DNA from 3 places in the Methylosinus sp. shoA genome. Region 1 is predicted to be linked to each of the others. Evidence: riboswitches for the same ligand, from Rfam matches in the RefSeq annotation. Region 1 holds a riboswitch; each other region holds the start of a gene.

Region 1 (3,264 bases):
CGCGCATTTCCTGCACCTTCTGCACGGCCGGCCTCCTGCGGAGGCGCATGTGCGGGCGATGCATACGACGCTCGTCGTCTATGCCGAGCACGAGTTCAACGCCTCGACCTTCACCGCGCGCTCGATCGCCGGCACCGGCGCGGACTTGTACTCCGCGGTGACAGGCGCCGTCGGCGCTCTGCGCGGGCCCAAGCACGGCGGCGCGAATGAAGCCGCTTTCGAAATTCAGAAGCGCTATGCGAGCGCCGACGAGGCGGAGGCCGACATACGCCGGCGCGTCGAGGCGAAGGAAGTGATCATCGGTTTCGGCCATCCCGTCTACACGACCGTCGATCCGCGCAACAAGGTGATGAAGGACGTGGCGCAGCGGCTCTCCGCGGACGGAGCGTCCATGAAGATGTTCGAGATCGCCGAGCGCATCGAGGCGGTGATGGCCGAGAGCAAGCGCATGTTCGCCAATGTCGATTGGTTCAGCGCCGTGTCCTATCACGCCATGGGCGTGCCGACGGCGATGTTCACGCCGCTGTTCGTGATGGCCCGGACGTCGGGCTGGTGCGCGCATATCGTCGAGCAGCGCGTCGACAACAAGATCATCCGGCCGTCCGCCAATTACGTCGGGCCGCAGAGGCGCCGCTTCACGCCGATCAAGGACCGTGGCCTGCGCTCGTCGCCTTCCTGGGCGGCGTGACCCGGGCCGATTTTTCGAGAGGACCGACGATGAAGACCAAGTACTCGCTCGTTTTTCAGGACGCGAAGCGAATCGCCGAGGCGGCCGAAGCGGAGGCCTCGCGGAACGGATGGAGCGTGGCCGTCGCGATCGTAGACGACGGCGGGCATCTCGTCTTCTTGCAGCGGCTCGACGGAACGCAGGCGGCATCGAGCGAGATCGCGATACACAAGGCGAGAACGGCAACCCTGTTCAAGCGGCCCACGAAAGCTCTCGAAGAGGTCATCGCCTCCGGCCGTGTCGCGACGCTGAATCTCCCGGGCCTCACGCCGGTCGAAGGCGGGGTTCCGCTCGTCTTTCGCGGCGATATCGTCGGCGCGATCGGCGTTTCCGGGGTTCAATCGTTCCAGGACGGGATCGTCGCCCAGGCTGGAGCCGACGCCGTCGAGCAAGGCGCGTGATCGTGCCGGGCACGAAACGTCGGCGCTGATATAATGATATTCAGATATCTTTATATCATGATTGACAAGCGCCCGCCAAATCGAAAGAATGCTTTTCGTCGTGGTTCTCCGGCCAATTCCTGGTCGGAGCCAAGAGGGAATTCGGTGAGCCTTCGGGCGAATCCGGAGCTGCCCCCGCAACTGTGAGCGGCGAGTTCCGCGTCCATCTCGTGTCACTGGAGCCGCAAGGCTCCGGGAAGGCCGGACAGGAACGACGACCCGCGAGCCAGGAGACCTGCCGCGACGTCATGAAATCCTCGGGCGGGGCGCCCCGGTGGATCGCTCGCGGCCGTCGGAGACGTTCTCCGACGGGGTTTTCCGCTCGCGACCGCTCGGCCTTTTGCCCCCAATGCGAATGGGGTCTGCCGAAATGTCGAATGAAAGAACATCTTCCGCCATCGCCGTCGCGACGCTCGGCGCGCCGCGCATCGGTCCGCGCCGCGAACTGAAGTTCGCGCTCGAGAGTTTTTGGGCGGGCAAGTCCGACGCCGAGGCGCTCGCGAAGACAGCTTCGGAGCTGCGCGCCGCCAATTGGGCGCGTCAAGCGATGCTCGGGGCGACCGTCGTCCCTTCGAATGATTTCTCTCTCTACGATCATGTGCTCGATGTGAGCGCCATGGTCGGCGCCGTGCCGGAGATCTACGGATGGCGCGGCGGCGAGGTTCCGCTCGACGTCTATTTTGCCATGGCGCGTGGATCGTCCGGCGCCGCTCCCTGTAGACATGCTCATCATCAGGGGCACGGCGCGCCGGCGCTCGAGATGACCAAATGGTTCGACACCAATTACCATTACATGGTTCCCGAGTTCACGCGCGGGCAGGTATTCGATCTGTCGTCGCAAAAGCCGATGAATGAGTTTTCGGAAGCGCTCGCGCTCGGCTATCGCACGCGGCCCGTCCTTCTCGGACCCGTTACTTATCTCCTGCTCGGCAAGAGCAAGGACGCGTCCTTCGAGCCGATCGATCTGATCGACGGCCTCCTTCCCGTCTATGTCGAAACGCTGAAGCGTCTCACGGAAAAGGGCGCGGAGTGGGTCCAGCTCGACGAGCCCTGTCTCGTCCTCGACCTCGACGAGAAGGTGCGCAAAACGCTGCTCCGCGCCTATTCGATCTTCGCGCGCGAAATTCCTTCGCTGAAGATCATGCTGACGAGCTATTTCGGCGGCCTCGGCGACAATCTCGAAACCGCCGTCGCGCTGCCGATAGCCGGCCTGCATCTCGATCTCGTTCGCGCGCCCGGCCAGCTCGACGCCGTCTCGGCGAAGGCGCCCGGCGATCTCGTCTTGTCGCTCGGCGTCGTCGACGGCCGGAATGTATGGCGCGCGAACCTGCCTACGATCGTCGATCGGCTCGAATCCGCGGTCGCGTCTCGCGGCGCGGAGCGTGTCGAAGTCGCGCCCTCGTGCTCGCTCCTGCATGTTCCGGTCGATCTCGCGCTCGAGGATACGCTCGATCCTGAACTGAAGAGCTGGCTCGCTTTCGCTGCGCAAAAAGTGTTGGAGCTCGCGACGATCGGCCGTGCGCTCCGAGACGGGCGCGAGGCGGTCGCAGACGCGCTCGAGGCCTCCGGGGCCGCCGCAAGGGCGCGCAGGTCGTCCGACAAGATTCATGATCGCGCCGTCGCTGGGCGCGTCGCGTCGCTGACGCCGGAAATGTCGCGTCGCGGCCTCCCGTTCGCAGAGAGGCGTGGTCTTCAGAAAGACCGCTTGCGCCTTCCATCATTCCCGACCACGACGATCGGCTCCTTTCCGCAGACGGAGGAGGTGCGCAAGGCGCGCGCCGCCTATCTCAAAGGCGCGCTGAGCTATGCGCATTATCACGCTTTTCTGCGAGAGAAGATCGAGGACGCCGTACGCTGGCAGGAAAGAATCGGCGTCGACGTGCTGGTGCATGGCGAATTCGAGCGCAACGACATGGTCCAGTATTTCGGCGAACAGCTCGCAGGCTATGCTTTCACCAAGAATGCATGGGTGCAGAGCTACGGCTCACGTTGCGTGCGGCCGCCGATCATCTATGGCGACGTATCGCGGCCCGAGCCGATGACGGTCGAATGGACGGCCTACGCCCAATCTCTGACGAAGCGGCCGGTGAAGGGCAT
Region 2 (3,264 bases), 510 kb from region 1:
ACGAACGGAGGGCTGCTCGAGCTCGATCTCCACGAACTCCGCGGGACCGTCGGTCACCAGCGCGAGCCGCCCGGTGCGCGCCTGGCGGCGCCACTGCGTCAATTGCTGCGCGCATATCCGATATTTGCGGGCCACGTCGGCGACGCGCGCTCCAGGCGCGAGACTCTCTCGTACGATCCGGCCCTTCAGCTCCTTCGACCACAGCCGATTGCCCGAACGTGAACGACGAAAATCCACACGTCCGACAAATCCTGCGCCAAAAGCCGTTTCGATCGTCGCATTCTCGTTCATCTTCGGATCCTTCCAGAGACATGGCTGTCCCTCAGAAGAATCTCACATCCGAAAATCCTTCCGAACCCGAAGAATCAATGGGGTCGCAACGGCGCTTACGATGATCCAGCTGCTGAAAATCTGAAAGCGCTTGAAAGCTCGGAGCAGGACGCGAACTATTGCGAGCAGTGGGCGGATGCCATGGTGGCATCCCGCCAGTTGATGGGCCCAAGCCTGGCCATGCCAAAACAAAGTAACTAGAGAAAGCCAAGGCGAGGCGTTGGGATGCAAGGGGATGAACGTTATGGACACCCAGACGCTTCTCATCATCGTTCTCTTGATTCTGCTTCTTGGAGGCGGTGGCTGGTACGGGCGGGGCCGCTGGTTTTAGCGAGCAAGAGACGGTCACAAGGCTCACGGTGACGATGGATGAACGGGGGCTCGAGGCCTAGCCTGGGTCGAGGAGCTTAGCCTTCGGCTTCGTCCTCCTCACAGATCCGGGCATACGGCTTTCCTGCCCAAGGGATGTCGGCACCGGCACGCGCGCCGCGCGCGCCTGCAACGCCTGGGCGCGACCGATCTCGCCGCCGTCGGCCGTCACCGCAGCGTTGTTTTGACATATTTTGCGGCTTGACTGCAAGGTCGGCGACGATCGGCGATTTGCCGACGTCCGAGCCGGAACCTGGAACATGATGGCTTTCATGCCGCTAGAACTCGATGCCCTCCTGGGCTTTCACGCCGGCCGCGAAGTGGTGCTTCACCGGGGTCATGTCGGTCACGAGGTCGGCGGCCTCGATCATCTCTGGCTTGGCATTTCGGCCCGTGACAACGACATGCAAGTCCGGCCGGCGAGTGCGTAGCGTCTCGATGACGTCGGTCAGGACAAGGTGCTCGTAGCGCAACGCGATGTTGATCTCGTCGAGGATGACGAGCCGGAACGAGAGGTCCGCCAGGAGGGCTTTGGCTGTCGTCCAGGCCTTTTCGGCGGCGGCCATGTCACGAGCGTGGTCTTGAGTTTCCCAAGTGAAGCCTTCGCCGAGCGTATGCCAAACAACCTGGTCGCCAAACTTCTCGATTGCCTTGCGCTCGCCGGTCTCCCAGGCTCCCTTGCCGAATTGCACCACGCCGACGCGCATGCCGCGGCCGAGAGCGCGCAGCAGCAGGCCCCACGCCGCCGTGGACTTACCCTTGCCCTTGCCGGTGTGGACGATCAGAAGCCCCTTCTCGACGGTTTTTTCCGAAACCTCGGCATCTTGCGCAGCCTTGCGCTTCTGCATCTTTTCCTTGTGCCGGGCTTCGTCATTTTCGACCGCCTGCATCGAAACGTCCCCCTTACCCTTCTCCATCGGGTCAAAATCCCGATTTCCATTGACGCGACACTCTGGCAGCCTTTATCAAACCGGGGACGGTTCCCCGCAAGGGGTCATGGGAATACGGTATGCCTTCAGCAGGGTGAAGCCGTAGCTGCCCCCGCAACTGTGATCGGTGAGTGTCTGATCAGTATGCCACTGGGAAACCGGGAAGGCGATCAGGCACATGGACCCGAGAGCCAGGAGACCGACCGTCCTCGCTACCAGCCAACTCATCATGACCCCGGAGGGGTGGTCAAGGAGAGCCTCGTGAACGCACAGTCCCATTCCGCACCATTGTCGGCCGCCGGTCAGAGAGCCGAGAGCCTCCAGGCCGTGGCCCTGGCCCTTTTCGTCGGCGTTGCTCTCGTCTTTACGGCGGGATTTTCGCATTCGTCGACAATCCACAATGCCGGCCACGATACACGCCACGCTCTCAGCTTTCCTTGCCACTGAGCGAGGGTTCAAATGATTGCCCGCGTTCTTGCGACCGCCCTTGCGGCGGGTTTCGCTGCTGGCGTTTTGGTCGCGGCGCTGCAGCATTTCACCACGACGCCGTTGATCCTCGCCGCGGAGACGTATGAGAACCGAGCCGCGGAAAGCAACTCCCTGCGGCACGGTGGGCGCTCGACGGGGGAGGCTCGCCTCGTCCTGGCGCATAGCGGGCGCGACGAGGCCGCAGGTGAGGCCGAATGGGCGCCGACCGAGGGTATCGAGCGTACGCTCTACACCAGCACCGTCACGATGGCGACGGCCGTCGGCTTCGCATTCTTGCTGCTCGCCGGGCTACTGATCGCCAACGATCCCATCGACACGCGGCGAGCTCTGGGCTGGTCTGCTGCGGGGTTCGTCGTGACCGGTCTTGCGCCGGCGCTGGGCCTTCCGCCCGAGCTACCCGGCATGATGGCGGCCGATCTCGTGGCGCGACAGATCTGGTGGGTCGCGACTGCGACTGCGACTGCCGCAGCCCTGTGGTTGATATTGCGCCCGAATGGCTTCGCGATGCCGGCCCTGGGCCTCGTGCTTCTGCTCGCCCCGCACATTGTGGGCGCCCCTCATCCTGCTGCCGAGGAAGCAAGTCGAACGCCCGCCGAGCTTGCGGCTCGGTTCGCATCCGCTTCTCTTGTCGTGCACGCAGTGCTCTGGGCGTTGACCGGCGCCCTGGTCGGATGGTTCTGGCAGAGGACAGAAAGCTCGATCGCGGTGGAGGCTTAGCGGCGACCATGTCCGATGAGCCCGTTACCGTATTCGTATGCGTAAGCTGCCGGCGGGCGGTTCCCGATGGCGAAGGCTACGACCTGCCGGGGGTGCTGCTGGCCGATGCGCTGCGCGAGCGCCTTGCCGCCGATCACACGATCACGGTGACGCCCGTCCAGTGCCTGGCCGTTTGCAATCGGCCGAGCACCATCGCGCTCGTCGGCTCCAACAGGTGGACATACCTCATCGGCAACCTCGAAACGGAAACGCACCTCGACCAGATCGTCGAGTCCGCACGCGCCTATGGATGCTCGGACAACGGCATCATCCCCTGGAAGGAGCGCCCCGAGTGCTTTCGAAAGGGCGTCATCTCACGAGCGCCGCCCTCGGGCTTTTCTCATCCGGAGTCGAATCCATGACCGCACTTGCCAAAGTGCCCTGCAGCATC
Region 3 (3,264 bases), 310 kb from region 1:
GGTCTTGGGATTGCGGCCGACGCGCTCTCGCTTGGCGCGCACGTTGAAGCTGCCGAAAGAGCGCAGCTTCACCGGCTCGCCGCGGACCAGCGCGTCGCTGATCTCCTCGAAAGTAGCGTCGAGTATCTGGCGGGCTTCGGCGCGCGACAGCGTCGGGCAACAACTGTAGACGGCCTCACGCAGGGCGGCCCGCGTCAAAGTGTGCCCTGGCTCGATTTTCTTGGTCATGCTATCGGTGCGGGCGCAAACGTGCCCGCCTCGCGGTTTTTCGGACGCGACGCCATGATTTTTGCTCCCCCCGCTGCCGGCGCACATTTTCGGCGCCCATCCTGTTTCGGATTGTAAGCAGACCAATATTTTAGCCATAATTTGCCGATGCGCGCAAGAGCGTGCGGGAATTCCGCTGGCGGCTCCGCCAGTTATGCGTCTTCGGGGGAAGGGGAGAAGGCGTCAGGCCGGCAGCGCGACCTTGTGGGTCGCCACGGGGATCATCGCTCTCACCTTGCGGATGCGCTCGGGGTCGATTCGCGTCGAGACGATGCCGACGCCGTCCGACGCGCGGGCGACGACATGGCCCCAGGGATCGGCGACGAGCGAATGGCCATAGCTGACGCGTGTCTCATGGCGGGTCTTGTGGGCGCCGGTCTGGTCGGGAGCGACGATATAGGTCTGGCTCTCGATCGCCCGGGCGCGCAGCAGCACCTCCCAATGATCCTTGCCGGTGACCATCGTGAAGGCGGAGGGAAGAGCGATGAGGTCCGCGCCTTTTTCGGCGAGTTTCTGGAACAAATAGGGGAAGCGCAGATCGTAGCAGATGGCGCAGCCGATGGTGAGCCCCTCGCAATCATAGGTGACGACGGCGTCGCCCGGCTTGAAGGCGGCGCTCTCGCGATATTGCGCGCCGTCCGGCGCGGTGATGTCGAACATATGGATCTTGCGGTAGCGGGCGACCTCCTCGCCGCGCCGGTCGAAGGCGACCGTGGTGTTGTGGAGGCGCTCCTCGCCCTCGACCTTTTCGAGAATGGAGCCGGCGTGAATGAAGACGCCGTGGCGGCGGGCGAGCTCGCTGCACAGCGAATAGGCGGGCCCACCCGGCAGCGTTTCGGCGGCGGCCGCCTTGTCGGCGCGGTTGCCGCCGATGAAGTCGAACACCTCCGGCAGGCAGATCCAGTCGGGCCGCTCCTCGCGGACGGCCTGCTCGATCAGCGCGCTCGCGGCAGTGAGATTGGCGGCCTTGTCGCTGACGGAGTTCATCTGGATCAAAGTGATTTTCATCGGCGGGCGGTCCTCGCGGGGCCGCGGGCGAGAGGCATGCGGCGCGCCCCATGTTAAGCAGAGATTCGGACATCGGCCAAGGCGAGGCGGCGCCGCCCGGATTTCGCGCGCCGTGGCGATATTCGCATTGCAAAGAAGCGGCGATGCTTCTAGTTTCCCGCCCGCTGACGGGCCGCCATAGCTCAGTTGGTTAGAGCACCAGATTGTGGATCTGGGGGTCCCCCGTTCGAGCCGGGGTGGCGGTACCATACAACTCACTGAAAAACCGAAATGTTTTGAAACCTCGGCGGGGCCGGTCATGGCCCTGAAAGGGAACAAGACATCTCAAAGTCCCGGAATGGGCGCATAGGGTCCCGGAAAATTCCCGGAACGTGTTCACATGCCGTTCCTGTGCCAGCTCGCGAACTGGATAGCGCCGCTCTATCGTTCCAGGATGGGATCATCGCCCAGGCTGGAGCCGACGCCGTCGAGCAAGGCGCGTGATCGTGCCGGGTGCTCGACAAGCGCCCACCAAATCGAAAGAATGCAATCGTCGTGGTTCTCCGGCCCATTGCGGGCCGGAGCCGAGAGGGAGTTCGGTGAGCCTCCGGGCCGATGCCGAAGCTGCCCCCGCAACTGTGAGCGGCAAGTCGATTATGCGCCACTGGAGCCACGAGGCTCCGGGAAGGCCGGACCGGGACGACGACCCGCGAGCCGGGAGACCTGCCGCGACAACATCGAAGTCCTCGGGCGGGGTGTCCCAGGGGGATCGCTTGCGGCCGCCGGGCGTTTGCGCTCCGGGGCGTCCTCGCATGCGACCGGCGCAGGGATGCGCCGATCCTGATGGGGATCGACAATGTCACCGAGCTGACGGACGCCGACACGACCGGCGTCAATGCGCTGCCGATGGGGCTCGTGTCCGAACTCCACGTCACGGCCGTTCTCGCGGTGCAGGTGAGTCCACACTGCCGGACGGCGATCCGTGAATTCGACCGGGCGCGCCGCGAATATTACGCGGCGCGCGAGGCGAAAGCGCTGCCCCAGGGCTTCGGCGGCGGACTGATGGCGCTGCGAGACCGCAAGCCTAATGCGACGACTCCAGAGGACATTGCGACACTGGCCGCGCAGGTGCGTGATCCGGACTATCGCATCGAGGTCGCCGAGGACGGCGTCCATGTCATGGAGAAGCCTGATTTCGCCATGTCTTACCGTATGAGCGACAAAAACTCACGCCAGGGGATCGCGGCGTGCTCTCCCGCCTTGTCGATCGCGGCGCGATGGAGCGACTTCAACAGCAGCTCCAGGGACGAGCGCGTCCGCGCATCGACAAATCGAAGAGCGCCGAGCTCGTCGACCGCCAGCCGCTCGTGCGCGCGCTGGATGCAGACTTCTGGCGCCGGCACCACGAAGCCACCGAGATCGCGCAGAATGCGCGCGAGCTCCGCCATGCCGCGATGACCGCCATGGCCCTGGCTCGCCACCGCGAGCGCCGAGACCTTGCCCAACAGAGCCGCCGCGCCGAGCGGACGAGAGGCCCAGTCGACGAGATTCTTCAGCACGCCCGGAACCGAATGGTTGAACTCGGGAAAGACCCAGAAGACCGCGTCCGCCTCCATGATCTCCCGGCGCAGCGAACGCACCGCCGGCGGCGGCTCGTCATGGTCCAGATCCTCATTGTAATGCGGCAGATCGGCAAGATGTTCGTAGACGGCGATCTTCATTCCGCGGGGCGCGAGCGCCTGCAGGCTTTCTGCGATCTTTCGGTTGTAGGACGCCCTTCTCAGCGAGCCCGGAATAGCGAGAACACGAATCTCCGACATGAGCGATCCCCTCACGGCCATTCTCCGTAGCGGCCGTTCCAGCCGCGCGAGAATAACGTTCCTCGCGAGGATGATCGCGAGGCCATGATGGAACGCTGCGTTCCGCAGCATGCCTCTTTCGATGCGAGCCGAACGGCGCATAATCTACTTTAACAATCGGCATTATAGATTTATATAGGAGCGCGACCAT

The links. A riboswitch is a leader RNA that binds a small molecule or an ion and turns the genes downstream of it on or off. The one in region 1 is predicted to bind cobalamin.
Region 2: linked by a shared signal. The riboswitch ahead of AC6IW9_RS05505 (CbtB domain-containing protein) and the one ahead of metE (5-methyltetrahydropteroyltriglutamate--homocysteine S-methyltransferase) in region 1 are both predicted to bind cobalamin.
Region 3: linked by a shared signal. The riboswitch ahead of AC6IW9_RS09180 (DUF6513 domain-containing protein) and the one ahead of metE (5-methyltetrahydropteroyltriglutamate--homocysteine S-methyltransferase) in region 1 are both predicted to bind cobalamin.

The regions. Positions count from the first base shown of each region.
Region 1 covers NZ_AP046091.1:1,728,858-1,732,121, forward strand. The annotation lists gene prpC (bifunctional 2-methylcitrate synthase/citrate synthase) at 1-688, shown strand, start outside; gene AC6IW9_RS07770 (GlcG/HbpS family heme-binding protein) at 718-1,128, shown strand; cobalamin riboswitch at 1,213-1,424, shown strand; gene metE (5-methyltetrahydropteroyltriglutamate--homocysteine S-methyltransferase) at 1,538-3,264, shown strand, end outside.
Region 2 covers NZ_AP046091.1:1,217,923-1,221,186, forward strand. The annotation lists gene tnpA (IS66-like element accessory protein TnpA) at 1-291, opposite strand, end outside; partial or broken gene AC6IW9_RS05495 (cobyric acid synthase) at 764-973, opposite strand; gene cobO (cob(I)yrinic acid a,c-diamide adenosyltransferase) at 978-1,616, opposite strand; cobalamin riboswitch at 1,660-1,850, shown strand; gene AC6IW9_RS05505 (CbtB domain-containing protein) at 1,890-2,075, shown strand; gene AC6IW9_RS05510 (CbtA family protein) at 2,088-2,834, shown strand; gene AC6IW9_RS05515 (DUF1636 family protein) at 2,843-3,235, shown strand; gene cobW (cobalamin biosynthesis protein CobW) at 3,232-3,264, shown strand, end outside.
Region 3 covers NZ_AP046091.1:2,034,533-2,037,796, forward strand. The annotation lists gene AC6IW9_RS09165 (integration host factor subunit alpha) at 1-228, opposite strand, end outside; gene AC6IW9_RS09170 (carbon-nitrogen hydrolase family protein) at 451-1,275, opposite strand; tRNA gene AC6IW9_RS09175 (tRNA-His) at 1,447-1,523, shown strand; cobalamin riboswitch at 1,794-1,999, shown strand; partial or broken gene AC6IW9_RS09180 (DUF6513 domain-containing protein) at 2,074-2,442, shown strand; gene AC6IW9_RS09185 (NADPH-dependent FMN reductase) at 2,460-3,074, opposite strand; gene AC6IW9_RS09190 (FAD-dependent oxidoreductase) at 3,263-3,264, shown strand, end outside.